DNA from 4 places in the Streptomyces sp. NBC_00989 genome. Region 2 is predicted to be linked to each of the others. Evidence: riboswitches for the same ligand, from Rfam matches in the RefSeq annotation. Region 2 holds a riboswitch; each other region holds the start of a gene.
What was found. Region 2 has a riboswitch for cobalamin ahead of metE (5-methyltetrahydropteroyltriglutamate--homocysteine S-methyltransferase). Riboswitches for the same ligand answer to the same signal wherever they lie in the genome.

Region 1: another riboswitch for cobalamin. It lies ahead of cobN (cobaltochelatase subunit CobN); the one in region 2 lies ahead of metE (5-methyltetrahydropteroyltriglutamate--homocysteine S-methyltransferase).
Region 3: another riboswitch for cobalamin. It lies ahead of OG714_RS44245 (HoxN/HupN/NixA family nickel/cobalt transporter); the one in region 2 lies ahead of metE (5-methyltetrahydropteroyltriglutamate--homocysteine S-methyltransferase).
Region 4: another riboswitch for cobalamin. It lies ahead of OG714_RS50505 (ABC transporter substrate-binding protein); the one in region 2 lies ahead of metE (5-methyltetrahydropteroyltriglutamate--homocysteine S-methyltransferase).

The regions. Positions count from the first base shown of each region.
Region 1 is NZ_CP108728.1:9,887,116-9,894,092, reverse strand. It holds partial or broken gene OG714_RS44520 (DUF6879 family protein) at 1-279, shown strand, start outside; partial or broken gene OG714_RS44515 (GNAT family N-acetyltransferase) at 639-926, opposite strand; gene OG714_RS44510 (superoxide dismutase) at 1,144-1,785, opposite strand; gene OG714_RS44505 (Fur family transcriptional regulator) at 1,947-2,366, shown strand; gene cobN (cobaltochelatase subunit CobN) at 2,528-6,118, opposite strand; cobalamin riboswitch at 6,149-6,295, opposite strand; gene cobG (precorrin-3B synthase) at 6,350-6,977, shown strand, end outside.
Region 2 is NZ_CP108728.1:2,890,847-2,897,823, reverse strand. It holds gene metE (5-methyltetrahydropteroyltriglutamate--homocysteine S-methyltransferase) at 49-2,367, opposite strand; cobalamin riboswitch at 2,505-2,728, opposite strand; gene meaB (methylmalonyl Co-A mutase-associated GTPase MeaB) at 2,827-3,819, opposite strand; gene scpA (methylmalonyl-CoA mutase) at 3,816-6,002, opposite strand; gene OG714_RS12625 (methylmalonyl-CoA mutase family protein) at 6,002-6,977, opposite strand, start outside.
Region 3 is NZ_CP108728.1:9,832,364-9,839,340, reverse strand. It holds gene OG714_RS44255 (YcnI family protein) at 1-709, opposite strand, end outside; gene OG714_RS44250 (hypothetical protein) at 749-1,282, opposite strand; gene OG714_RS44245 (HoxN/HupN/NixA family nickel/cobalt transporter) at 1,523-2,650, opposite strand; cobalamin riboswitch at 2,686-2,915, opposite strand; gene OG714_RS44240 (helix-turn-helix transcriptional regulator) at 2,997-3,362, shown strand; gene OG714_RS44235 (DUF5134 domain-containing protein) at 3,616-4,332, shown strand; gene OG714_RS44230 (PepSY-associated TM helix domain-containing protein) at 4,889-6,352, opposite strand; gene OG714_RS44225 (copper resistance protein CopC) at 6,630-6,977, opposite strand, start outside.
Region 4 is NZ_CP108728.1:11,183,622-11,190,598, forward strand. It holds gene OG714_RS50495 (SAM-dependent methyltransferase) at 1-586, opposite strand, end outside; gene OG714_RS50500 (universal stress protein) at 663-1,505, opposite strand; cobalamin riboswitch at 1,755-1,968, shown strand; gene OG714_RS50505 (ABC transporter substrate-binding protein) at 2,022-3,083, shown strand; gene OG714_RS50510 (FecCD family ABC transporter permease) at 3,080-4,093, shown strand; gene OG714_RS50515 (ABC transporter ATP-binding protein) at 4,090-4,908, shown strand; gene OG714_RS50520 (SDR family NAD(P)-dependent oxidoreductase) at 4,958-5,737, opposite strand; gene OG714_RS50525 (nuclear transport factor 2 family protein) at 5,793-6,152, opposite strand; gene OG714_RS50530 (winged helix-turn-helix transcriptional regulator) at 6,245-6,763, shown strand; gene OG714_RS50535 (hypothetical protein) at 6,777-6,977, shown strand, end outside.

The DNA of each region.
Region 1 (6,977 bases), 7.0 Mb from region 2:
GTACATCCACTTCGAGTACGACGTGACGGAAGGACTCGACATCGCCGCCGGCGAAGACGTGCGCTGGCTCTCCCGGCGAAGCGCAACAGCCCTCGCGCTCCCGGGCAACGACTTCTGGCTCTTCGACTCCAGCCTTGTCCTCGTCAACCACTTCGACGGCGAAGGCGAGAACATGGAAGTGGAACTCACGGACGACCCCGAGGTGACAAAGCTCAGCAAGTCGACCTCAAGGCCGTATGGGCGCGGGCAACACCGCACGCAGAGTTCCAGCCGGTCTGACACCCCGAACGACACCATCGCAGCGTCACGACTGCGCACCTGCCCCAGGTGACACAACCGCACAGGTGCCGGGGTGAGGACCCTGCCGCAAACAAGGCAGCCCTGGCCACGTTCAGCCTCGTCGCTGAACCCGAGAGCGGAGGACCGCTCCTGGGTACCCCCACGTCCCGGTCATGGCCAGGACGACCCCTTGTCCGTGGCCAACCGCGCACGACGTTCCACGTCGTAGCGCACGCCTTCGTACTCCACCTTCTGGCGCTCGATGCCCTCGACGGCAAAGCCGGCGGCCCCGGCCACTCTGCGGATGCCGGGTTGTTGGCCCGATGGCCCATCTCCAACCGGAACAGTCCGACCTCATCGAAAGCCCAACGAGCCAGCGACCGGCAGGCCCGTGACACGACGCCCTTGCCCCGGGCGGTCGCCGTCGTCCAGTACGACACCCACCCCGCGCGATGGCGACGGTTCACCACGCTCACCCCGACGTTGTCCGACACCGTGTCGTCGGTGTCGACTGCGGCGAAGGTGAAGGCAGAGCCTGAGGCCCACTGATCGGCTCGAACCGCGAGCCATCGGTTGGACGCATCCAGCGACGCGATCGTCTCGCTGACCTGCTGCCTCATCGATGGGTCCGTGAAGTCGACCAACACCGAACGAGCGTCCGCCGCCGACCAACGACGCAGCCACAACCCCGAGGAGGCATCCAGACGATCAGGCTCCGAGTGAGCCTCCCGCAGCCGCCACACCTTTCGACAGAAGGGCTCCCGCGAGGATCCGCCCCGCAGGAGCCCTTCCTTGTACTGCCTGCCCCGTGAAGGTTGAGAAGACGATCACGAGCAGGACATCTATGCAGGCGTGCCTACGGCGTCACGGCGCGAGGAGCAGGCTGCCGCCGCGCTCCTTGGCGGCGGCGTAACGCCTGGCCACGTCCTGCCAGTTGACGACGGCCCACATGGCGTCGATGAAGTCGACCTTCTGGTTCTTGTACTGGAGGTAGAAGGCGTGCTCCCAGGCGTCGAAGACCAGGAGCGGGGTGGAGCCCTGGCCGACGTTGCCCTGGTGGTCGTAGACCTGCTCGACGATCAGGCGGCCGCTCAACGGCTCGTAAGCGAGGACGCCCCAGCCCGAACCCTGGGTCGTCGCCGCGGCCTTGGTGAGCTGGGCCTTGAAGCCGGCGAAGGAACCGAAGGAATCGGCGATCGCGCCGGCCAACTCGCCCACGCCATCGGCCTCCAGAGGCTCGCCGCCGCCGTCGCCGGTCATGTTGTGCCAGTAGATGCTGTGCAGGATGTGGCCGGAGAGGTGGAAGGCCAGGTTCTTCTCCAGGCCGTTGATCGAGCCCCACGACTCCTTGTCGCGCGCCTCCGCCAACTGCTCCAGCGTGTCGTTCGCACCCTTCACATACGCCGCGTGGTGCTTGTCGTGGTGCAGTTCGACGATCTGCGGGTTGATGACCGGCTCAAGTGCCGCGTAGTCGTACGGAAGCTCCGGGAGCGTGTAAACCGCCATGTCCAACGTCCTCCGACGTTATTGCGAGTGGTATGCAGGTGCACGCTAGCAGCAGGAACGATACCTTGCGGATCAGGCATTGGACCTAGGACTTTCGATGTGTCGCAGGCAGGGGAAGGGCAGTTGATGTGAGCGGGGCCTCTCAGCCAGCACGCCATGACATGACGGCACGGCCGGAACCCCGAGCCTTGCTGCGGCAGCACGGTCTGCGCTGCACTCCGGGCCGGCTGCACGTACTGGCCGTACTGTCGGCGTCGGAGCGCCACCTCTCCACCGCCGAAACGTGTGCCCAACTGGCCCTGACCGGAGAGGTCGTTCACCCCACCACGGTCTACCGGGCGCTGGAAACCCTGACGGCCGTGGGTCTGACGCACGCCGTGCACGCGCCGGGAGCGGTGCGCTACGGCGCGAGCGGGGAGCCGCACCATCACACCGTGTGTCAACGGTGCGGCGACGTGGCGGCGGTCGCGAGCAGGCATCTGACGGCAGCGGCGGGGAAGATCGAGGCGCTGACCGGGCTGCGGCCCGATTCCTCGGGCTCCCTGCTTGTCTACGGCCGGTGCGCCGAGTGCAGCGGGTGACTCGGCGAGGGGGTGCGGAGCGGCGTTTTGGGACAGACGCTGTCAGGCGGGACGGCGCTCCGCACCCGGTGCGTGTCGGCAGTTCCGAGCGTATGAAACCCACCGCCACTTACTGCAATATATATGTTGTTGCGACTAACTCGCAATAACCAACGACGCCGTCACCCCTCGCCTTCCAGATCCCCCTCCGTCTCCAGGTACACCCGCCGCAGCTCCTCCAGCACCGCCGGGTCGGGCTTGGCCCACATCCCGCGCGACTCCGCCTCCAGCAGCCGCTCGGCGATGCCGTGCAGGGCCCAGGGGTTGGCCTGTTGGAGGAACTCACGGTTGGTGGGATCCAGGACGTAGGTCTCGGTGAGCTTGTCGTACATCCAGTCGGCGATCACGCCGGTGGTGGCGTCGTAGCCGAACAAGTAGTCCACGGTGGCGGCGAGTTCGAAGGCGCCCTTGTAGCCGTGGCGGCGCATCGCCTCGATCCACCTGGGGTTGACGACGCGGGCCCGGAAGACCCGGGAGGTCTCCTCGACAAGGGTGCGGGTGCGGACCGTCTCGGGGCGGGTGGAGTCGCCGATGTACGCCTCGGGGGCCGCGCCGCGCAGGGCGCGGACGGTGGCCACCATGCCGCCGTGGTACTGGAAGTAGTCGTCCGAGTCGGCGATGTCGTGTTCGCGGGTGTCCGTGTTCTTCGCCGCGACCGCGATGCGCTTGTAGGCCGTCTCCATCTCCTCGCGAGCCGGGCGGCCGTCGAGTTCGCGGCCGTAGGCGTAGCCGCCCCAGACCGTGTAGACCTCGGCGAGGTCGGCGTCGGTGCGCCAGTCGCGGGAGTCGATGAGCTGGAGCAGGCCGGCGCCGTACGTTCCCGGGCGGGAGCCGAAGATGCGCGTGGTGGCCCGGCGTTCGTCGCCGTGCTCCGCCAACTCGGCCTGGGTGTGCGCCCGTACGTGGTTCGCCTCGGCCGGCTCATCCAGGGAGGCCGCCAGGCGTACGGCGTCGTCCAGGAGCCCGATCGTGTGCGGGAACGCGTCGCGGAAGAAGCCCGAGATACGCAGGGTCACGTCGATGCGCGGGCGTCCCAACTCCTCGTACGGGACGGGCTCCAGGCCGGTCACGCGGCGGGAGGCGTCGTCCCAGACCGGGCGGATGCCCAGCAGGGCCAGTGCCTCCGCCACGTCGTCGCCCGCCGTGCGCATCGCACTCGTGCCCCAGAGGGAGAGACCGACGGAGGTGGGCCACTCGCCGTTGTCCGTGCGGTAGCGCTCCAGCAACGAGTCCGCGAGGGCCTGGCCCGTTTCCCAGGCCAGGCGGGACGGGATGGCCTTGGGGTCGACGGAGTAGAAGTTGCGGCCGGTCGGCAGGACGTTGACCAGGCCGCGCAGGGGTGAGCCGGAGGGGCCGGCGGGGACAAAGCCGCCGTTCAGCGCGTGGACGGTGTGGTCGAGTTCGGCGGTCGTGGCGGCCAGGCGGGGGACGACCTCGCGGGCGGCGAACTCCAGGACGGCGGCGACCTGTTCGCCGTGGTCGGCGGGTACGGCGGCCGGGTCCCAGTCGGCGTCCTCCATCGCCTGGACCAGGGCGCGGGCCTGCTCCTCGGCCGCGTCGGCCGTGGTGCGGGTCGCGGCCGACTCGTCCAGGCCCAGGGCCTCGCGCAGGCCGGGCAGGGCCATGGAGCCGCCCCAGATCTGGCGGGCGCGCAGGACGGCGAGGACCAGGTTGACGCGGTCGGCACCTGCGGGCGGGGTGCCGAGGACGTGCAGGCCGTCGCGGATCTGGGCGTCCTTCACCTCGCACAGCCAGCCGTCGACGTGGAGCAGGAAGTCGTCGAAGCCGTCGTCGTCGGGGCGGTCAGCGAGGCCGAGGTCGTGGTCGAGTTTCGCGGCCTGGATGAGGGTCCAGATCTGGGCGCGGATCGCGGGGAGTTTCGCCGGGTCCATGGCGGCGATCTGGGCGTGCTCGTCGAGGAGTTGCTCCAGGCGCGCGATGTCGCCGTAGGAGTCGGCACGGGCCATGGGCGGGATGAGGTGGTCGACGAGGGTGGCGTGCACGCGGCGCTTGGCCTGGGTGCCCTCGCCGGGGTCGTTGACCAGGAAGGGGTAGACCAGCGGGAGGTCGCCGAGGGTCGCGTCGGGACCGCAGGCGGCGGACAGGCCGGCGTTCTTGCCGGGCAGCCACTCCAGGTTGCCGTGCTTGCCGAGGTGGATCATCGCGTCGGCGCCGAATCCGCCCTCCGACCGCGCGGCGGCGATCCAGCGGTAGGCGGCCAAGTAGTGGTGGGAGGGCGGCAGATCGGGGTCGTGGTAGATCGCGATCGGGTTCTCACCGAAGCCGCGCGGCGGCTGGATGAGGATGAGCAGATTACCGAAACGGAGGGCGGCCAGGACGATGTCGCCCTCCGGGTTGCGGCTGCGGTCGACGAACATCTCGCCCGGTGCCGGGCCCCAGTGCTCCTCGACGGCGGCCCGCAGCTTTTCGGGGAGCGTGGCGTACCAGCGCCTGTAGTCGGCGGCCGTGACGCGGACCGGATTGCGGGCCAGCTGCTCCTCGGTCAGCCAGTCCTGGTCGTGACCACCCGCGTCGATGAGCGCGCGGATCAGCTCGTCGCCGTCGCCGGAGACCAGGCCGGGGATGTCCTGTGCCGGGCCGAAGTCGTAGCCCTCGGCCCGGAGTCGGCGCAGCAGCGCCACCGCGCTGGCCGGGGTGTCGAGGCCGACCGCGTTGCCGATACGGGAGTGCTTGGTCGGGTAGGCGGAGAGGACGAGCGCGAGGCGCTTGCCGGCGTTCGGGATGTGGCGAAGTCGGGCGTGGCGTACGGCGATTCCGGCGACGCGGGCCGCGCGCTCGGGGTCGGCGACATAGGCCGGGAGTCCGTCGGCGTCGATCTCCTTGAAGGAGAAGGGGACGGTGATGAGGCGGCCGTCGAACTCCGGTACGGCGATCTGGCTCGCGGCGTCGAGCGGGGAGACACCGTCGTCGTTCGCGTCCCAGTCGGCGCGGGAGGAGGCGAGGCAGAGCGCCTGGAGGATCGGCACGTCGAGGCCGGTCAGGGCGCCCGCGTCCCAGGACTCGTCGTCACCGCCCGCCGACGCCTCGGCCGGCTTCGTACCGCCCGCCGCGAGGACCGTCGTCACGATCGCGTCGGCCGCCCGCAGTTCGTCGATCAGCTCGGGTTCGGGGGCCCGGAGCGAGGCGACGTACAGCGGGAGCGCCCGGCCGCCCGCCACCTCCACGGCGTCGCACAGGGCGGCGATGAAGGCGGTGTTCCCGCTCATGTGGTGGGCGCGGTAGTAGAGCACGGCGATGGTCGGGCCATCCGGCGTGCGCGCCGTGCGCTCCAGTGGACCCCAGGTCGGGGCGGGCGCGGGCGCCTCGAAGCCGTGGCCGGTCAGCAGGACCGTGTCCGACAGGAACCGGGCGAGCTGGGCGAGGTTGGCCGGGCCGCCGTGCGCGAGGTAGGCGTGGGCCTCGGCGGCGATGCCAATGGGGACCGTGGAGGCGGCCATCAGCTGGGCGTCGGGGGCCTGTTCACCGGTGAGGACGACGACCGGGCGGCCGTCCGCGAGGAGCAGATCGAGGCCGTCCTGCCAGGCGCGCAGGCCGCCGAGGAGGCGTACGACGACCAGGTCCACGCCGTCGAGCAGGGACGGGAGTTCGTCGAGGGCGAGGCGGGAGGGATTGGCGAACCTGTACGGCACCGGGCCGTCGGCAGCGCGGGCGCTGAGCAGGTCGGTGTCGGACGTCGACAGCAGCAGGATCATGCTTCGTCGGCCTTCCTCGGGGTGTCCGCGCCCCGGGCGGTGTCTGACGGCGGGAGTTCCTGGCTCACCCGACCCTCTCGGGGCGGATTCACAGTGGCGGGACCGCGCCGGATTCGCACCGGGCTTCCTCCCCTGTCGCCGTCGTGGCGATGGCGGACCGGATGATCCACCACGGAGCATAGTAAGGGTCACCGGAAGAGGGCGGGGCATACATTCGATGTGATCGTGGGTATGCTCGCCGCCATGTCCACGGCTGCTCTCCATCCGTCGTCCCAGGCCACAGCGGTCTCACGGGACCGCGGCGACGCCTGCCCGGGGTCGCTGCGGCTGCACTTCGCGGACGACGGCGCACTGGCCCGTATCCGTGTTCCCGGTGGCGTGCTGACCGTCCGGCAGGCGGAGGCGCTCTCCGACGCGGCGGAGCGGCTGGGCGACGGCGAGCTGCACCTCACCTCGCGCGGCAACGTGCAACTGCGGGGGCTGGGCGAGGGATGCGGCACGGAGCTGGCCGGACTGCTGGACGCGGCCGGACTGCTCCCCTCGCACGGCCACGAACGGATTCGCAACATCGTCGCCTCGCCCTTGTCCGGTCTCGACGGGGGCGGCCTACGAGACGTACAGGACTGGCTGGCGGGCCTGGACGCCGAGTTGTGCGCGAGCGAGGCGGCGCAGGCACTGTCGGGACGCTTCCTGTTCGCAGTCGACGACGGACGCGGAGACGTGGCCGGACTCGGTGCCGACGTGACGCTGCGGGCGACGGCCGACGACGGTGCTCAGCTCGGTCTCGGCGCAGCCGACGAGACGCTGCGCATATCCGCCAAGGACGCTCCCCGCGCCGCCCTGATCGCCGCGGCGGTGT
Region 2 (6,977 bases):
GCGGGGGCGGCCGGGAGGGTGTTCCTCCCAGCCGCCCCCGCCAACGGGTCAGGAACCGGTCAGCTCCGCACGGACCGTGCGGGCCGCGGCGACCAGGTTCTCCAGGGACGCGCGGGTCTCGGGCCAGCCCCGGGTCTTCAGGCCGCAGTCCGGGTTGACCCACAACCGCTCCGCCGGGATGGCCTCAAGTCCCTTGCGCAGCAAGGCCGCTGCCTCGGCCGTGCCCGGTACGCGCGGGGAGTGGATGTCGTAGACACCCGGTCCCGCCTCGCGCGGATAACCGTGCTCGGCCAGTTCGCGCGCGACCTGCATGTGCGAGCGGGCCGCCTCCAGGCTGATGACGTCCGCGTCGAGGTCGTCGATGGCCTGCACGATGTCGCCGAACTCGGCGTAGCACATGTGCGTGTGGACCTGCGTCTCCGGACGGACGCCGGCGGTGGTCAGCCGGAACGCCTCGGTGGCCCAGGCGAGATACGCCTCCCGGTCCGCCGCACGCAGCGGAAGGGTTTCGCGCAGCGCGGGTTCGTCGACCTGGATGACCGAAGTCCCCGCTACCTCAAGGTCGTTGACCTCGTCGCGCAGGGCCAGGGCGACCTGCCGTGCGGTGTCGCCGAGCGGCTGGTCGTCACGGACGAAGGACCAGGCGAGCATGGTGACCGGCCCGGTGAGCATGCCCTTGACCGGACGGCCGGTGAGCGACTGGGCGTACGTCGTCCAGCGCACCGTCATCGGTTCCGGGCGGGAGATGTCGCCGGCCAGGATCGGCGGGCGGACGTAACGGGTGCCGTAGGACTGGACCCAGCCGTGCTGCGTGGCGAGATATCCCGTGAGCTGCTCGGCGAAGTACTGGACCATGTCGTTGCGTTCGGGCTCGCCGTGCACGAGGACGTCCAGGCCCGTCTTCTCCTGGAACGAGATCACCTCCTGGATCTCGGCCTTGATCCGCTCCTCGTAACCGGCCGCGTCGATCCGCCGCGCCCTCAAGTCGGCCCGCGCGGTGCGCAGTTCGACGGTCTGCGGGAACGAGCCGATCGTGGTCGTCGGCAGCGGCGGCAGCCCGAGGTGCGCGCGCTGTGCCGTGGTCCGCTCGTCGTACGGCTGGGAGCGGCGGGCGTCGGCGTCCGTGACGGCGGCGGCCCGGGCCCGTACGGCGGGGTCACTGGTGAGTGCCGAACCGGAGCGGGAGGCCAAGTCGGCGCGGTTCGCCGCGAGTTCGGCGGCGATCGTGTCGGTGCCCTGGGCCAGGCCCTTGGCGAGCGTGACGATTTCGCCCGTCTTCTGCCGCGCGAACGCGAGCCAGCGCAGGATCTGCGGCTCGATGTCCCGCTCGGCGGCGGCGTCGAGCGGCACATGGAGGAGCGAGCAGGAGGCGGCCACGTCGACCCGGTCGGCGAGACCGAGCAACGTGCCCAGTGTGGCAAGGGACTTGGTGAGGTCGTTGACCCAGACGTTGCGGCCGTTGACGACACCGGCGACCAGCCGCTTGCCAGGCAGCCCGCCCACCGCGGCGAGGGCATCCAGGTTGGCGGCGGCGGACTCGGTGAAGTCCAGGGCGAGGCCCTCCACCGGCGCCTTCGCCAGCACCGGCAGCGCGTCGCCGAGCCGGTCGAAGTAGGAGGCGATCAGCAGCTTCGGCCGGTCGGTGAGGGCGCCGAGGTCGCGGTAGGCGCGGGTGGTGGCGTTCAGTTCGGCCGGGGTGCGGTCCTGGACCAGGGCGGGCTCGTCGAGCTGCACCCACTCCGCGCCCGCCGCGCGCAGGTCGGCGAGGACCTCGGCGTACACGGGCAGCAACCGGTCCAGCAGGGTCAGCGGTTCGAAGTCCGCGGGCACCCCGGGTGCGGGCTTGGCGAGCAGGAGGTAGGTGACCGGGCCGACCAGGACGGGGCGGGCGGTCAGGCCCAGGGCGAGGGCCTCCCTCAACTCCGCGACCTGCTTGGTGGAGTCGGTGGTGAAGACGGTGTCCGGGCCCAACTCCGGCACGAGGTAGTGGTAGTTGGTGTCGAACCACTTCGTCATCTCCAGCGGCGCCACGTCCTGCGTGCCGCGCGCCATCGCGAAGTACCCGTCCAGCGCGTCGAGTTCGGCGGCGGCGCGGTGGCGTTCGGGGATCGCGCCGACCATGGCGGTGGTGTCGAGGACGTGGTCGTAGTACGAGAAGTCGCCGGTCGGTACCTCGTGGATGCCGGCCTCGGCGAGCTGCCGCCAGTTCGTGCGGCGCAGTTCGGCGGCGGTGGTCCGGAGGGCGTCGGCGTCGACGCGGCCCTTCCAGTACCCCTCGATGGCCTTCTTCAGTTCACGGCCCCTGCCCTGGCGGGGGTAGCCGTACACGGTGGACCGTGCTGCCGCGGCTGCGGACTTCGCTGTCACGGAAATCTCCTTCGCGAGATATCTCCCTGGATCCCGGTGTCGGGACGTGAGTGCGAAGGTTCGTAGACCGGGGGATGGTGACCGCCCGTATGTACGCCGACCCGCCCACGAGGTCACCGGGATTCCGCACGCGAATGCTTCGCGTGCGGGCAGGTGGCAGGTCTTCGGACTTGCGGGCACGGCCTCCTGTGAACCGGAGGTCACCTACTGGCCGTCGCTTCCCAGGTCCTGTGTGGGCCCAGTGCGTATGACGGCGGTCGTTCCCGCTTACCGCTGCGGGGCAGTCCCGGAATCTCACCGGGTTCCCTCTTGCGACGCGTCCGTCTGGCTGACGGGGCGAACCAGCTGCGTTAGCCAGCCTACGGGGTGGGGGTCTTGTGCGTCGATTTTTGGGTGCGGGCCGGTGGGGGCTGGTCGCGCCCACGCGGCGGAGCCGCAAATCGATACAGCCTCGCGCCCCTAGGGCATGTCAGCTTGCCGGGATTCGAAGGCTCGCAGGATTTCCTCGGCCGCCAGGGTTGCTGTCAACTCGCCCTCTCGTACCTGGCGTTCTAGGTCCGGGGCCAGGGCGCGGACCGTCGGGTCGGCGTGCAGGCGGCCCAGGAGTTCTTCTCGGACCATAGTCCAGGTCCAGTCCACCTGCTGCTCGCTGCGCTTCGCGGCCAGGCGGCCCGTGGAGTCCAGCAGTGAACGGTGTTGTTCGAGGCGCTCCCAGACCGTGTCCAGGCCCGTTCCCTCGCGCGCGCTGCAACTCAGTACCGGTGGGGTCCAGGCGGCGTCGGCGGGATGCATCAGCCGTAGTGCGCCCGCCAGTTCACGTGCCGCGCTCTTCGCGTCGCGCTCGTGTGGGCCGTCCGCCTTGTTGACGGCGATGACGTCAGCCAGCTCCAGGACGCCCTTCTTGATGCCCTGTAGCTGGTCGCCGGTGCGGGCCAGGGTCAGCAGCAGGAAGGAGTCGACCATGTTCGCGACCGCCGTCTCCGACTGGCCCACGCCTACCGTCTCGACGAGGACGACGTCGTAGCCCGCCGCCTCCATCACCACGATCGACTCGCGGGTCGCCTTCGCGACGCCGCCCAGCGTGCCGGCGGTGGGGGAGGGACGTACGAAGGCCGCCGGGTCCACGGCCAGGCGTTCCATGCGGGTCTTGTCGCCGAGGATCGAGCCGCCCGTGCGGGTCGACGACGGGTCCACGGCCAGTACCGCGACCCGGAAGCCCTGCGAGGTCAGCAGCGTGCCGAACGCGTCGATGAACGTCGACTTGCCGACGCCCGGTACGCCGCTGATGCCGATCCGGCGGGCCTGGCCGCTGTGCGGGAGGAGTTCGGTCAGCAACTCCTGGGCCATGACCCGGTGTTGGGGCTTGGTCGACTCGACGAGGGTGATGGCGCGGGCCACCAGGGCCCGCTTCCCGTCGAGCACGCCCTTCACATAGGTGTCGACCTCGATCACAGGGCGTGCCCGAGGTCGGTGGCCAGTCGCTGCACCAGGTCGTAGGCCGCGTCCGGGATCACCGTCCCGGGCGGGAACACGGCCGCCGCGCCCATCTCCAGGAGGGTGGGGACGTCCTGGGGCGGGATGACTCCGCCGACCACGATCATGATGTCCTCGCGGCCCTCCGCGGCGAGGGACTCCTTCAACGCCGGTACGAGGGTGAGGTGTCCGGCGGCGAGCGAGGAGACGCCGACGATGTGCACGTCCGCCTCGACGGCCTGGCGGGCCACCTCGCCGGGGGTCTGGAAGAGGGGGCCGACGTCGACGTCGAAGCCGAGGTCGGCGAACGCGGTGGCGATCACCTTCTGGCCGCGGTCGTGGCCGTCCTGGCCCATCTTGGCGACCAGGATGCGGGGGCGGCGGCCCTCGGACTCCTCGAACTCGGCCACGAGGGTGCGGGTGCGCTCGACGGACGGGGAGTCGCCGGCTTCGGTGCGGTACACACCGGAGATCGTACGGATCTGGCTCGCGTGCCGCCCGTACACCTTCTCCAGCGCGTCGGAGATCTCGCCGACCGTCGCCTTGGCGCGGGCCGCGTTCACCGCCAGCTCCAGGAGGTTGCCGGTGCTTTCGGCGGCCCGGGTGAGGGCGTGCAGCGCGTCCTGGGTGGCCTGTTCGTCGCGCTCGGCGCGCAACCGCCGTAGTTTCTCGATCTGTTGGGTGCGGACGGAGGAGTTGTCGACCTTGAGGACGTCGATCTCCTCGTCGGTCTCCACGCGGTACTTGTTGACGCCGATGACCGGCTGGCGGCCGGAGTCGATGCGGGCCTGGGTGCGGGCCGCGGCCTCCTCGATGCGCAGCTTGGGGATGCCCGCGTCGATGGCCTTGGCCATGCCGCCCGCCGCCTCGACCTCCTCGATGTGCTGCCAGGCCCGGCGCGCGAGGTCGTAGGTCAGCTTCTCGACGTACGCGCTGCCGCCCCACGGGTCGATCGCGCGGGTCGTGCCGGACTCCTGCTGGATCAGGAGCTGGGTGTTGCGGGCGATGCGCGCCGAGAAGTCGGTGGGCAACGCGAGGGCTTCGTCCAGGGCGTTGGTGTGCAGCGACTGGGTGTGGCCCTGCGTCGCCGCCATCGCCTCCACGCAGGTGCGCGTGACGTTGTTGAAGACGTCCTGCGCGGTCAGGGACCAGCCCGAGGTCTGTGAATGGGTGCGCAGGGAGAGGGACTTGGTGTTCTGCGGGTCGAACTGCTTGACCAGCTTGGCCCAGAGCAGACGCGCGGCCCGCATCTTCGCGATCTCCATGAAGAAGTTCATGCCGATCGCCCAGAAGAAGGACAGCCGGGGTGCGAACGCGTCCACGTCCATCCCCGCCTCCCGCCCCGCCCGGATGTACTCCACCCCGTCGGCCAGGGTGTACGCCAGCTCCAAGTCGGCCGTCGCGCCCGCCTCTTGGATGTGGTAGCCGGAGATGGAGATGGAGTTGTAGCGGGGCATCCGCTGCGAGGTGTACGCGAAGATGTCGGAGATGATCCGCATCGACGGCTTCGGCGGATAGATGTAGGTGTTGCGGACCATGAACTCTTTGAGGATGTCGTTCTGGATGGTCCCGGCCAACTTCTCGGGCGGTACGCCCTGTTCCTCCGCCGCCACGATGTACAGGGCCAGTACGGGCAGCACCGCGCCGTTCATCGTCATCGACACGGTCATCTTGTCGAGCGGGATGCCGTCGAAGAGCTGGCGCATGTCGTAGATCGAGTCGATCGCCACGCCCGCCATGCCGACGTCACCGGTCACGCGCGGGTGGTCGCTGTCGTAACCCCGGTGCGTGGGCAGGTCGAAGGCGACCGACAGGCCCTTCTGGCCGGCCGCGAGATTGCGCCGGTAGAAGGCGTTGGACTCCTCGGCCGTGGAGAAACCCGCGTACTGCCGGATCGTCCAGGGCTGGTTGACGTACATCGTCGGGTACGGGCCGCGCAGATACGGCGCGATCCCCGGGTAGGTGGCCAGGAAGTCCAGGCCTTCCAAGTCCTGCCCGGTGTACAGGGGTTTGACCGCGATGCCCTCCGGGGTCTCCCAGAGCAGATCGTCGCCCCCCGCCGCCTTCTTGACGGCGTCGCGCCACTCGTCGGTACCTGCCTCGGTGGCCGGGGCCCCCAGCTCGATCCCGGAGAAGTCGGGGATGCGCCCCATCGCTGCCATCAGGACACTCCCATGCGGTCGAGGGTGGCGGAGAGTACGGCTACGGCGTCACAGCCCGCGAAGACGTAGGCGTCGACACCGGAGTACTGCCCGGGACGGCCCGCGAGGAACACGTGCCCGGCACCGGCCGACCTCAACTCCCCGGCGACCGAAGCCGCTTGCTCCTCGTACAGCGCGTCGCTGGAGCACAGGCAGGCCTCGGTGGCCCCGCTGTCCGCGAACTCGCCCCCGGTGACGGGCTCGATGCCGCCTGCCTGGAACAGGTTCGACGCGAAGGTGAGGCGTGCGGTGTGCGCCGCGGCCGGGCCGAGCGCGGCCAGGAAGATCCGCGGCCGGGAGCCGGTCGCCGCGAGGTGGGCGTCGGAGCGGGCGCGCAGTTCCTCGTAGGCCTCGTCGCGCCGTACGCGCGGCAGTCCGCCGGTCGGTGCCTCGGGCGCGGGTGCGCGCTCCGGGAGGCGTTCGGCGAGGTTCGGGAACTCGCTGACGCCGGTGATGGGTTCGCGGCGCTTGGCGAGCTTCGCGCTGCGGGTCGCCCAGGTCGCGGCGAGGTCGTCGCGGAGACTGCCTGAACGCAAGACCGCTGCCTGGCCGCCCTGTTGCTCGATGTGCTGGAAGAACTCCCAGCCCGCGTGGGCGAGTTCGTCCGTGAGCCGCTCCACGTACCAGGAGCCGCCCGCCGGGTCGATCACCCGGGACAGATGCGACTCCTCGACCAGGATCGTCGAGGTGTTGCGGGCGATCCGGCGCGCGAACGCGTCCGGCAGGCCCAGCGCGTGGTCGAAGGGCAGCACGGTGACGGACTCGGCGCCGCCCACCCCGGCGGCCAGCGTCGCGACCGTCGTGCGCAGCATGTTCACCCACGGGTCACGGCGGGACATCATCACCGGCGAGGTCACCGCGTGCTGCACCTGCCCGCCCGGCGCCCCGCACACCTCGGCCACCCGCGCCCACAGCCTGCGCGCGGCGCGCAGCTTG
Region 3 (6,977 bases), 6.9 Mb from region 2:
CCCCCGCCGCCAGCCCCAGCACACCCACGATGAGCCCGGCGATGCCGAGCCCGCGGGCCGTGGAGTCGCTGTCGGACGCGGTCGACTTGGAAGTGTCGGCACTGCCGCCGGAACTCTTGGAAGCCGTCGCCGAGGCGGCCGAAGTACTGCTCCCCTCGGCGTCCGCGCCCTTGGCGGTGAGCTTGAGGACCGGCGCCGGGTTCTCCGGCTCCTCGCCGCCCGTGCTCTCCTCGATCCAGCGGACGACGTTGCCGTCGGAGTAGGTCTGCAGCGCCTTGAAGGCCAGCTGGTCGGTGTCGTCGGGCAGTTGGCCGAAGGCTACGTTGAAGTCCTCGTAGTGGCCGGCGCCGATCTTCCCGCCGGTCCAGGTGATCTCGGAGACGGCGTCGGTGATGGTGCCGTCGTCGGTCTTGATCGGGGTCTTCAGTTTGGTGCTCGTGACCTTCGCGGTCCAGCCGTCCTGCGGGGAGACGAGCACGCCGAGGACGGGGTGGTCGGTGGGCAGGTAGACCTGGACCTTGGTGGTGCTGGCCTTGTCCTCTTCGTTGGGGACGCGGAAGGTGATGACGCCGTCCGTGGCTCCCTTGGCGTAGCTCTCGGGGTGGACGGTGACGTGCGCGGAGGCGACCCCGGCGGCGGCCAGGACTCCGGCGGTGGCGAGGGCGGCGACGGTGCCTGCGCGGCGCAGGGCGGTGCGGTGTGCGGACATGGCTGAGTGGATCTCCGTACTCGTGAAGGGATGTCGGGCTCAGTTTGCGTACGACATCCCCGTCGGCGGTCCGCGTCGGTGAACGGCGTACCGCAGCCGCACCTGCCGGGTGACACCGGCGGGCCGCGCCGTCGGGCGCGGCGCGTTCGCCCCGCCCTGCGTCCCGCGCGCTACCTGCCACCAAGCGGCAAGCCCCGGCAGGAAGTTGACTGCCCACCGCAACAGTGACCACAGCGCGGCCTCACCGCGCCGCAGCCACCAGGTGAGCACGAGGGCCGCTCCGACGTGGGCGGCGGTGGCGTGCGGTGTCATCGCGTGCGCGTGGTTCATGGACATGCCGGGCATGGCCATCGCAGTACGAGGGCGTGCGGCGTCGAAGGCGAGGTGCAGGCCGCCCTGGGTTGCCAGCGTCGCGCCGCCGATGCCGGTCAACGAGCGTTCTCGGCCGCCCAGGAGAAAGCCGACCGCGAAGATCGGCAGGACTGCGGCGGCCTGTATCCACACGGGTGGTGCCGCGCCCATGGCCAGTGCGTGTCCTCCGGCGGCGAGCAGCACGCACAGCACGGCGAACACCGCCGCACGCAAGCTTCGTACCGCTGGGGACGCGCTCACGTTCGCCGGTGCGGCCGTGCGGTTCGAGGATCTCTCCCCTTGCCCGCGCATGCGCATCACCGTCCACGTACTACCTGGTCAGCCCTTCGTCTTCCTTACGAGTCGGATGCGGGTCCCGTTCAGTTCCCGGCTCGGCCGATGAATTCGATGCGGGCGGGAGCGCGGGTGGGCGGAGCCTCCGACCGCCCCGCGACCGAGGTGTCAGTCCGCGTTGGCGGTCTTCGTGTTCCAGCGGTGTTCGACGTTGGCCAGGCGCCAGTAGGCGATGGCGCAGGCCCATACGACGACGAAGAGGCCGACGATGATGTAGCCGACGTTGTCGAGGTCGATGCCGGAGATCCAGTCGGTAATGCCGTCCTGGAGGCCGAGGTTGTCGTGCAGGACGCTGACGAGTTCGATCGTGCCGATGATGAAGGCGACCGCGATGGACAGGCCGGTGATGGTGAGGTTGTAGTAGACCTTGCGGACCGGGTTGGAGAACGCCCAGTGGTAGGCGAAGTTCATGAAGCAGCCGTCGAGGGTGTCGAACAAGCTCATGCCCGCGGCGAACAGCAGGGGCAGGCACAGGATCGCGTACCAGGGCAGGCCGGCGGCGGCGCCGGAGCCGGCCATGACCATCAGGGTGACTTCGGTGGCGGTGTCGAAGCCCAGGCCGAACAGGACGCCGACGGGGTACATCTGGCCCGGCCGGGTGATGGACCTCGTCAGCCGGCCCAGGATGCGGTTCATGAAGCCGCGGTTGGCGAGGTGCTTCTCCAGCTCGTGCTCGTCGAACTGGCCGGCGCGCATGGCCTTGAAGACCCGGTAGATCCCGGTGAGGGCGACCAGGTTGAGTGCTGCGATCAGGTAGAGAAAGGTGCCGGAGACGGTGGTGCCGATCAGGCCGAGGGTCACACGGGAGTCGGAGTCCTCGTTGAGCAGGGTGCCGGTCACCTTTGCGCCGGCGGCGATGAGCGAGGCCATCGCGACCACGATCGTCGAGTGGCCCAGCGCGAACCAGAAGCCGACCGACACCGGACGCTTGCCGTCGGCCATGAGCTTGCGGGTGGTGTTGTCGATGGCCGCGATGTGGTCGGCGTCGAAGGCGTGCCGCATGCCGAGGGTGTAGGCGGTGATGCCGAGTCCCACGCCGAAGACCTGATGGCCGACGGTGTAGTGGTTCGGGGCGACCATGGCGATCAGAATCATGAAGGCCACAACGTGCAGGGCCGCGATGACGGCGAGCAGGGCGCCGGTGCGGAGCCAGTCCCGGCGTTCCCAGCGCAGTGGCTGCGCGGCCGGTGTCCCGGTGGCGATGGTCGGCGGGGCGGGGTTTTCGGGCAGGGTCATGTTCGGGGCAGCCTCTCCAGCACCTCGTGGACGGGGTCGTCGTACGGTGCCGTGGCCGGTCTCCTGGCTGACGGGTCGAACGTCTGCGCCGCCCGGCCTTCCCGGGCGCGACGTGCGCCCAGTGGCCGCCCGGTCCCTGGTGGGAGCGGGGATGGTGCGGAGACTTCCCGATCACAGTGGCGAGGGCCGCTCCGGACTCCCGTGCCCGAACCTGATCGGACACGGTGCACCGGTCTTCCCGAACACCACGGCCGGATCAGGCTAGGTGCGGCACCTGGTCATCCACAAGTCTGCGCAATTGCGCAGGTGTTGTGCATCACGCGGGGGCAGGGGTGAGGATGGGTGCATGCATCTGGTTCCGGAGAGTCGCGCGCATCGCCGTGCGATCGATGAGCACACCGTCTGCGAGGCCATCGAGGGCATCGGCGATGCCGCCCGCGTCAACGAGTGGGCCGCCCGTTTCTCCCTGCTGGGCGAGCCGAACAGGCTGTCCGTGCTGCTGGCCGTGCACCGGGCCGGGCCCATCGCCGTATCGGATCTGGCGCTGGCCACGGGAATCAGCGACACGTCCGTCTCCCAGATCCTGCGCCTGCTACGGGCCTCGGGCACCGTCACCGCCGACAAGGACGGGCGCGTCGTCCGTTACCGGCTGACCGATCCCGGCATGGCGGCGCTGCTGGACTCCTCGCTTCCGCCGGAGCCTGCGGCCTGAGTCGTCTTCAACTGACCCGCGCCGACCACCCGTTCATCGAGCCGCCGTGCAGGTCGTACGGACGGTCGGCCGCGGTCCGCTTCGTGGTGCGTTCGCGGCCCGCCGCCCGCCGCCCGCCGCCCAAGTGACCGTACTCACATGGCGCCTTGGGAACTCACTCCTGCGCCGCTCCGACTCCTGTTGCGTCCATCCAGTTGGTCGGCGACCGCGCCCTTCGCCTCTCCTCTGCTGATGCGACCCCGTCGTGAATCGGATGACGGATGCCTCACGGCGTCCCGGAGTTGGGGGTTTCGTGATCGCCGCGAGCGGACTGCGCTGGATCCTGAGCCTGATGTTCGCCATGCCGGTCCTGTACGGGGTGTGGCGGATGGTTCTGCCCGCCACGGGGCTGGCCGAGCGGGCGGATCACTTGTGGCACGCGGCGATGGGGGTGCTGATGATCGCCATGGCCTGGCCCTGGGGCATGGACCTGGCGGCGCTTCCGCAGGTGGTGTTGTTCTCGGTGGGCGGGTTGTGGTTCCTGGCGGCGGCCCCCTTCCGAACCGGTGACCGTACAAGGCGCCGAGCGGTACTCGCCGCCCTGCCCCATGTGGTGATGATGGGCGCCATGGCCTGGATGGTGGCGGCGATGGAGTCCTCAGGCGGTATGTCCGGGCACACGGAGGCGGCCGGTGCGCATGACATGGCGGGAATGGACATGTCGGGCAGTTCCGGTCTGGCCGCCATGAGTCTGACCGGGACAGGGCCGCGAGTGACGGCGGTGCTGTTCGCGGTGGTCCTTGGGGGTCTTGGCCTGTCCTGGCTGACCCATGCTCTCGACCGGACCAGGGAAAGAGGCACCGTCTCAGAACGTGAACAGCCGGACGGCGGGGCCGCGTTGGAGGCGGTAAGCCAGGGCGGGGCCCTGTCCCCGGCGTGCCATGCCGCGATGGCGTTGGGGATGGCCGTCATGTTCGCCCTGCTCGTGTGACGTCACACGGCAACTGCCCGTGGGGCGCGGGACGGACCCCACGGCTCCGTCCCGCGCTTCCGTTGTTTTCGTCGACTCCGGGTGGGGAGGAATCGAGGGCCCGCCCATAGCCGTAGGGGCGGCTGGCGGAGCGCGCGGCGTCAAGAGGGGTGGGGCAATGTCCGAGATACTCGGGACGTCCAGGAGCACTGCGGATGGGGCATGGCCCTGGGAGCACCCCGTCACCGAAAACCGGAGACTACGCACTGCACGACGACTTCTGAGCGAAGCGTGGTCCTTGTCGGTGCTGACCACGGGGCTGCTCGCCAGTGGGTACGCCTGGCTGGGGTTCATCGCCGGAGGCACAGCGGGGGCGCCGCTCGGTGCCGTCGCGGGACTTTCGACGAGCACCTTGCTGCACCTGCTCGTCAGCCGAGCGGTGTCGGGTCCGCGTGGTCGGCGTCCTGCCGGGCCAGGACTGCCCGGCCGCCCCACGACGGTACGGACACCTGGAGGCGGCAGCGGCTCCGTCACCTGATCTGCCGCCTCCGGGGAGGACAACGGGGGCTCGTGCCGGTCAGCTTCCGGAGGTGGTCGCGGTCGTCTGCGAAGTGGGCGTGCGGCGGTGCCGGTTGGCGCCGACGGCGAGGTCGACGACCAGGAAGATGGCGAGCGGGATGCCGAAGAGCGGGATCACCCAGCCGACCGCGGCCACCACGACGATGCCGATCGCCACGGTCCGGGAGGGCAGGCCGCGCCAGGCGCCGCGCGCGGGCGGGGTGCCGAGGAGGGCGCGGCGGTCGGCACGGGTGGGGCGGCGCTGCCACCACATGCGGTAGCCCCAGAGGATGACGGAGATCAGGCCGATGGCCAGGAGGGCCAGTGCGATCTGGTTGAAGATGCCGAACAGGGTGCCCATGTGGGCGTTGATGCCCCAGCGGGTCACTTTGGACAGCACCGGCCAGTCGGCGAAGTCCACCCGGTCGACCACGGTGTCGGTCGAGGCGTCGACCGCGACACTGTCCCGGCCGACCGGCCACAGGTTGCGGGTCTGCGTCACGGTCCAGGCGGTGGTGCCGTCCGCCGGTACGGCTATCTCCACCGTGCCGCTCAGACCGTCGTCACGGGCCGCTTTGAGCACGCCGTCGATCTCGCTCGGGTCGACGCTCTTGGCGGCGGCGGAACCCTTCGCCTCGGTCAGGGTGGTGGACACCCCGGGCGTGCCGGAGCGCAGCGCGTCCAGGGCCTCGCCGAAGTTCGCGCCGGCGTAGCGGGACCAGGTCAGACCGGTGGCGGAGAGACCCAGCAGACCGATGGCGAGCCACACACCGGTCACGGCGTGCCAGTTGCGTGTGCGCCGTACGCCCTTCTTCGTGCCCCGTTCCGGCAGGAGCAGGCGCCGCGCGGTCCGGTTGCCGCGCTGACGGCGCCACCACAGGATCAGGCCGCCGAGGACGAGGACCCACAGCCAGCTCGCGGCGATCTCGGAGTAGTACCGGCCGATCGTTCCCAGGTGCAGGTTGCGGTGGAAGGCGTCAAGCCATGTCTTGACGGGCGTGTCGGCGTACCAGGTGGTCAACTGCCCGCGCACCTTGCCCGTGTACGGATCGACGTAGACGGTGTGCGCGTTCTCCCCGAGCTGGGGCAGGGCGAAGTCCACCTGGGTGGTGTCGTCGCCGCTGCCGGGGCGTACGGCGGTCAGGGTCCCCGTCGGATGTTCCGCCCGTGCGGCGGCCACCTGCTCCGACAGGGGGCGGACACTGCCACCGGCGTGGGAGACGTGCAGCTCCTTGCCGTAGACGAACGAGTCCAGCTGGGGCGTGAACGTGTAGAGCAGGCCGGTCACGGCCGCGACGAGCAGGAACGGCGCCACCAGGACGCCGGCGTAGAAGTGCAGCCGCACCAGCAGTGCGCCGAAGCCGCCCTGCCGGCGTGCCGGGGCGGCGGTCTCGGTGACGGTCGTGATCGGCGCTGCCGCTGGTTTCTCTTTGATCGCTCCGCCTGGTTCGGACAGGTCGGGGGTATCGGAGTTGACGGACATCAATCCCACCTCGTGCGGTGTCGGCGGTGCGCGAGGCACCGGGATCCGTGCAGGAATCGACGCCCGCTCGATGTGAGTCCCCGCGGCATCGCTCCACGGCCCGCTTTCGGCCGCTGCGTTGAAACAGTCGGATGGGCGGGCCTTTGAGTTCCCGCCCGCTCCGTGAATTTGGCGGCGTGGACGCCCAGTTCCTCTGACAGCCGGCCGCGCGAGGGCATGCGTCGAACCGGACCGGGGACCCCCTCTCCGGCCCGGCGGCCCAAGAACGGGCCTCACCTCATTCGGTGCCGCTCTCCTCCAGGACTCTCCGGCGGCGCAGGCCACGGATGGTGAGGAACCCGCCGCCCGCCACCACGGCGGCGCCACCCGCCAGGACGGTCACCCCCGTGGTGCGGCCGAGGCCGAGGAAGGTCTCGGACGTCCCCGTATCCGGGGCCGACAGGCTCAAGTGCGAGCAGACGGAAGGAGTTCCGGCGGGCTTGGTGCTGGCGACGGCCTCGAACTGGAAGGAGTTGGTCTGGGCGTCGCCGTCGCCCGCGGTGATCGAGTAGGTCAGGGTAATGATCCCCGCGGGCAGCGGGGACACGGCGGCGCAGGCCGTGGTCGTGTCGGTGACGACAGGCTG
Region 4 (6,977 bases), 8.3 Mb from region 2:
AGTCTCCCGTCGCGTGGGAGAGCGCCATGTAGCTCCCTGACGTCAGGGAGTCGAGGAGTTCACCCACGATGCGACGGGGATCGTCCTCGTCCGCCACCAGGTGCAGGAGGGCCATCAGGGACAGAGCGATCGGTTGCTCGAAGTCCAGCTGCTCCTTCGCCGCCGCGAGGATCTTCGCCGGCTCCCTCACGTCGGCCTGGATGTACGTGGTGCTGCCCTCTGGCGTGCTGTGCAGCAGCGCTTCGGCGTGCCTGAGGACTATCGGGTCGTTGTCCGCGTAGACCACGCGCGCACCGGGGTTGATCGCCTGGACCACCTGATGGAGGTTCGGCCGGGTGGGTATCCCGGTGCCGATGTCCAGGAACTGGCGGATGCCCCGCTCCGCCAGCAACCGCGAGGCCCGGTGCATGGAATCGCGGTTCACCCGCGCCATCTGCCTGACGGCGGGGAACAGGGAGACGACCTTCTCGGCGGCTTCCCAGTCGACGGGGTAGTTGTCCTTGCCGCCGAGGAAGTAGTCGTACATGCGGGCCGACTGGGGTCTGCTGGTGTCCACGTCGTCCGCACCGAAACCTGTGTCCGTCACTACGGTTCTCCTGTTGCCCAACGGCCTTTGTCGCGAGGTGAGTTCGGGCCCGCGAGTGTAACGGGCAGAGCTGTTCTCATGCGTGGTGCGGGACTACGGCCACCGGGCACGCGGTGTGTTCCAGTACGGCGTGCAGGGTGGGGCCGAGCGTCCGGCCCGCGCGGCCGATCACCAACAGCTCCGCCGGGGCCGACGCCTGGACCAGGGCCGCCGCCGGGCTCCGGAGGCGGACATCCTCGTAGACACGCACCTGTGGATACTTCTCCCGCCATGGCCGCAGCGCGTCCGAGAAGCGTTGCGTCTCCTGGTCCTCCCAGCGCCCTCGGTCCTCCTCCGGCAGCGCGTACGGCATGCAGTGTTCGGCGGGGGAGGGCAGTCGCCAGGCGTGTACGACGTGCAGGCCGGTGTCGCGTCGGCGGGCGGCGTCGAAGGCGAAGTCGACGACAGGGCCGGGCGGTTCGCCGCCGTCGACGCCGAGCGTCACGCCGTACGGTGATCGCCCGTGGTAGCTGCGGACCGACCCGCTCGGCACCAGGACCACCGGCCCCTCGGAGCGCTCGGCGACCCCGTGTGCCACGGAACCGAGGGCCAGGCCCGCGAAACCGCCCGTACCGCGCAGCCCGAGGACCGTGCAGTCGGCCTGGGAGGTGAGGGGGAGCAGCGTCGGCACGATCGCTCCGGTGAGATCGAGCCCCTCGGCCCGGAGTCCGGGGTGGTCCTCCGCGAGTGATGTGACAAGGGCGTCGGGAGAGGGTTCGCGCAAGTAGGGCCATGTGGTGAGGAGTTGCTCGTCGGGGAGTGTCGAGACGTGTACGACCCGCAGGGGGAGTCCGCGCAACTCCGCTTCCTTTGCCGCCCAGTCGGCCGCGACGCGACTGTCCGCGGATCCGTCGACACCGACAACGATCAGTTGGGACATGGCCGTTGGACCTCCGTGCGGGCGAGTCGGGGCGTCCCACGATCCGCCGCGCCGGGCGTGCCGCACAGAGGTTGGACGGAACCGGAGGAAAGTCCGTGTTGCAGGCGCTCCGTGGTGAGGCTGTCGGGCTTCGTGCGGCGCGGCTCGACACCGCACCGGATCGGCTCGTACAGCGGCATCAGTACAGGCCAGCACCAGCCCAGCCGTACCTTCGTCCCGCACCCCGCGGCGGTAGCCGGCGGTCGATCTTGATAGGTTGTGCGGGCCAGTCGTGCCACAACCGAGGCCAGGGAATCCGGTGGAAATCCGGAACTGACGCGCAGCGGTGAGGGGGACGGGCGGGGCACTACACGCCACTGGGGCGACGCGGGCCGGCCGAAGGAGCCGGTGTGTGACGCGCCGGGAAGGCGCCCCGTCCGGACGAACCCGAGTCCGAAGACCTGCTGGCGCCTTCTCGCCCTCGGCGAGGGGGAGTTCGTAGGCCAGGCTCCGCGTTCGAGCCCCGACAGGCAAGGCATGCCCGTGATCCGTACCGCCCCCGTCCCGCTGCGCCGCCGTACCGCGGCCCTCCTCATAGCGCCCGCCCTGCTGCTCACCGCGTGCGGTGGATCCGACGGCGACAGCGCCGACGGCGAGACGGAGAAGTCCGCCGCGGGCTTCCCCCTCACGCTGACGAACTGCGGGAACAAGGTCACGTTGAAGTCGGCCCCGAAGCGGGTCGTCTCCCTCAACCAGGGGACCACCGAGATCCTGCTCTCCCTCGGCCTCGCCGACCGCATCGCGGGCACCGCCACCTGGACCGACCCGGTGCTCAAGGGCCTGGAGAAGGCGAACGCGACCGTGCCGCGCCTCGCCGACAACGCCCCCTCCTTCGAGAAGGTCCTGGACGCCGAACCCGACTTCGTCACCGCCTCCTTCGTCTCGACGCTCGGCAAGGGCGGTGTCGCCACCCGCGAACAGTTCGAGAGGCTGGGCGTGCCGACGTACGTCTCGCCGTCCGACTGCGCGGGCAAGGACAACGACAGTGGCGGCGACGGTTCGCGCAGCACACCGCTCACGCTCGACAGCGTCTACGGCGAGATACGCGACCTGTCCCGGGCGATGGGCGTGAAGGATCGCGGCGACAAGCTCGTGGCCCGGTTGAAGGCGCGGGTGACCAAGGCCACCACCGGGCTCGACGCCTCCGGCACCTCCCTCATGTACTGGTTCGCCAACTCCCAGTCGCCCTACCTGGCCGGGTGCTGCGGCGCCCCCGGCGCCATCACCCGCACCGTCGGCGCCGAGAACGCCTTCTCCGACACCCACGACGAGTGGCCCCAGATCAACTGGGAGACCGTCGCCGACCGCGACCCCGACGTCATCGTCCTCGGCGATCTGACCCGCAAGTCACAGACCGCCGAGACCGCCAAGGCGAAGATCCACTTCCTGGAGACCAACGCCGCCACCCGCAACCTCACCGCCGTCAAGAAGAAGCGGTACATCCTGCTCAGCGGCCAGGCGATGAACCCCTCCATCCGCACCGTCGAAGGGATCGAGCAGGTCGCCGCCGGCCTGCGCGACTTCGGACTCGCCAAGTGACCCTCCGCACCCTGCTGTTGACGGGTGGCGGGCTCGCGGCGCTGGTGGTCTCCGTGGCCTTCGCCGTGACCATCGGACCCGCCGACATCTCCACGGCCGACGTGTGGGCGTCGGTCGCGTCCCACCTCGGCGGCGGCGAGAGCACGCTCGCCCCGCTCCGGGACGGCATCGTCTGGGACCTGCGCATGCCCCGCACCCTGCTCGCCGCCGTCTGCGGCGCCGGGCTCGCGCTGTGCGGTGCGGTCATGCAGTCACTGTTGCGCAATCCGCTGGCGGATCCGTTCGTGCTCGGCGTCTCCTCCGGGGCCTCCACGGGAGCGGTGGCGGTCGTGGTGCTCGGCGTGGGCGGCGGTGCCGTGTCGCTGTCGGCGGGCGCCTTCGTCGGTGCGCTGCTCTCCTTCGGGCTGGTGATGCTGCTCAGCCACAGCCTCGGCGCGAGCATGGACCGGGTCGTGCTGTCCGGCGTGGCGGCCATGCAACTCTTCTCCGCGCTGACCTCGTTCACCGTGCTGACCTCGGCGGACGCCGAGACCACCAAGGGCGTGCTGTTCTGGCTGCTCGGCTCGCTCTCCGGCGCGGACTGGGGTCAAGTCCTGCTGTGCGCCGGCGCGTTGGCCGCCGTCCTGGTCGTCTGCCTCGGCCACGCCACGACCCTGGACGCGTTCGCCTTCGGCGAGGAGGCGGCGGCCGGCCTCGGCGTGAACGTCGCCCGCGCCCGGCTGATCCTGCTGTGCGCCACGGCACTGCTCACCGCCGTCCTGGTCAGCTGCGCGGGAGCGATCGGCTTCGTCGGCCTGGTCCTGCCGCACGTCACCCGCGCGCTGACCGGTTCCGGGCATGTACGACTGCTGCCGGTCACCGCGCTGACCGGCGCCGTCTTCCTGGTGTGGGTGGACACCCTCGCCCGTACCGTCGTCGATCCCCAGGAGGTGCCGGTGGGCGTGGTGACGTCGCTGATCGGCGTACCCGCGTTCGTGATCGTGCTGCACCGGGGCCGGAGGAAGACATGAGCACCCAAGCCCACGAAGACATGAGGACCCTCGCACCGGACACCGGCCTGCACGCGGACCGGGTCGCCCGCCGTACCGACGGCCGACTGATCGTCGACGGCGTCACCCTCGTCCTGCGACCCGGCGAGACCGTCGGCCTCCTCGGCCCCAACGGGTCCGGAAAATCAACCCTGTTGCGCCTGCTCGCCGGCGTCCTCCCCGCCTCCGCCGGAGTCGTCACGCTGGACGGCCGCCCGTTGCCGGAGGTCGGGCGCCGCGCAACCGCCCGCCGTATCGCCACCGTCGAGCAACACACCCACACCCAGACCGAGTTGACCGTCCGCGAGGTCGTCGCCCTCGGCCGCATCCCGCACCGCCGCGCCTGGTCACCGGCGTCGGCCGCCGACGCCCGCGCCGTCACCGAGGCACTGGAACGCGCCGGACTCGCCGACCGCGCCGCCCAGTCCTGGCACACCCTCTCCGGCGGCGAACGCCAACGCGCCCAGATCGCCCGGGCGTTGGCCCAGGAACCCCGCGAACTCCTCCTCGACGAGCCGACCAACCACCTCGACATCCAGCACCAGTTGGACCTGCTCGACCTGATCGCCGACCTGCCGGTCACCACCGTCATCGCCCTGCACGACCTCAACCTCGCCGCGATGTACTGCGACCGTCTCCTCGTCCTGAACGCCGGCCGCACGATCGCCGAGGGCACCCCGACCGACGTCCTCACACCGACCCTCATCAAGGACGTCTACGGGGTCGACGCGGAGATCGGCCATGACCCCGGGCATCCTGTGATCCGTTTCCTGCGGCGGGGGAGCGGGGCGCCGTAGAGATGGGCGGCTCCCCAATCGAACTGACCGAGGCGCAGCCGGTGTTGGGCTAGTGCACGGAGAACCCGCCGTCCACGAACACCGACTGCCCGGTGACATAGGCGGAGGCGCGGCTCGCCAGGAACACCGTCGCGCCCGCGAAGTCCTCGGGGAGGCCGTTGCGGCCGACCAGTGTGCGTGTGGCGAGTGCCGCGACCTTCTCCGGGTCGGACGACAGTCGTTCGTTGAGCGGTGTCATCACGAAGCCCGGGACCAGGGTGTTGCAGGTGACGCCGTGCGGCGACCAGGCCTCGGCCTGCGAGCGGGCCAGTGACTCCAACGCTCCCTTGGACACGCCGTAGGCACCGCTCTGTACGAACGCCCGGTGTGCCTGCTGGGAGGTGATGTGGATGATCCGGCCGAAGCCCCGGTCGGCCATGCCGGGACCGAAGCGCTGGCCCAAGAGGTAGGGGGCCTCCAGGTTCAGGGCCATCGTGGTGTCCCAGACGTCCTCGCTCAACTCGCTCATCGGCGGGCGCAGGTTGATCCCGGCGCTGTTCACGAGGATGTCCGGCTCCCCGAAGACCTCGGCTGCCGCTTCCGCCGCCGCTCGGACGCCGTCCCGGGTGCCCAGATCGCCGCTCACCCACGCCGCCCGGCAGCCCTCCGCCACCAACTCGTCGACCGTGGCGGTCAGTTCCTGTTCCTTGCGCGCCACTACGACCACCTCGGCCCCCGCCCGCGCGAGCGCCCCGGCAGCGGCCCGGCCGATGCCGGAGCTGCCGCCTGTCACGACGGCGACGCGGCCGTCGAGCGAGAAGAGTTCGGTGAGGTAGTCGCCAGAGATCATTCCGGCAGCTTAGGAGGTGGATCCTCGATGGGCGAACCCGTTGTTCCGGCCTTGGTCAGGGTTCGATGACGAGGCGCTCGACGAGGCCGTCGCGGAGGGTGAACCCGTAGTGGAGGTCGACCGTGCCGCCGGGGAAGTCGCCTTCGAGGTGGTGCGTGGCGACGTAGTGGGTCGCGTCGGCCTGCTGGGCGCCCGTGAGGCGGATGGTGTAGGTGAATTCGGAAGCGGCTCGCCCCAGCCACCGCTCGATCGCCGTGATGCCCTCGTAGGTGTTTCCGTCGTCGATCACCACGGCGTCATGGGTGAACGCGGTGACGGCGGAGGCGGTGTCGTGGGCCCGGTGTGCGTTCAGGTAGCGGGTGATCGCCGGGGGCAGGGTGGTCGGGGCGATGTCCTGGAGCTGATTGTCGCGCATGACGGTCCTTACGGTGGTGGCGAGTTCAGGTGGTTGAGGTGTGACTGCTAAAGTAGAAGCTAGTGACTTCGACTTTAGCAGTAACTGAGGGGATGGTCGCCGTGGCGAGCCGGATCAGGCTGGAGGACCGGGAGTGCCCGCTGTCCACGACGGTGCAGCACGTCGGCGAGTGGTGGACGCTGCTGATCCTCCACGACGCCTTCGACGGCTACGGCCGCTTCGACCAGTTCCAGGAGAACCTGGGCATCTCCTCCAGCATGCTCACCACCCGTCTGAAGACCCTCGTCGAGGACGGACTGCTGGAGCGCAGGCCCTATCAGACCAACCCCGTCCGCCACGAGTACGTACTCACCGACCTCGGGCACTCCCTCCGGCCGGTGATCGTCGCACTGGCCGCGTGGGGCAACTCCCGCCTCGCACCGGAGGAGCGCAGCATGATCCTCGTCGACGCGCAGAGCGGCCAGGAGGTCGAGCCCGTCGTCGTCGACGCCAGGACCGGCCGCCGGCTCGACGACAGCGGGACGTACGTCTTCACGGCCGGGCCCGCGGCCGGCGACGCCATGCGTGACCGCTATGCGGTGCGAGGCCCTCGCACCGGCGGCACCAACTAGGTACCATCGCAGCATGCCATCGCTGAATGTGTCCTTCACCGAAGAGGAACTCGAAGGAGTGCGCGCGGCCGCCGCGGCCGAGGGAAAGAGCCTCAAGCAGTATCTGCACGACCTCGGCGTGCGCGAGATGCAGCGCGGTCGGTTCGTCGCCGGCGCGTCCGTGTGGGCCGAGCGGCTGCGCGGCGAGTTCGACGACGCCTTCCCCGACGAGGTG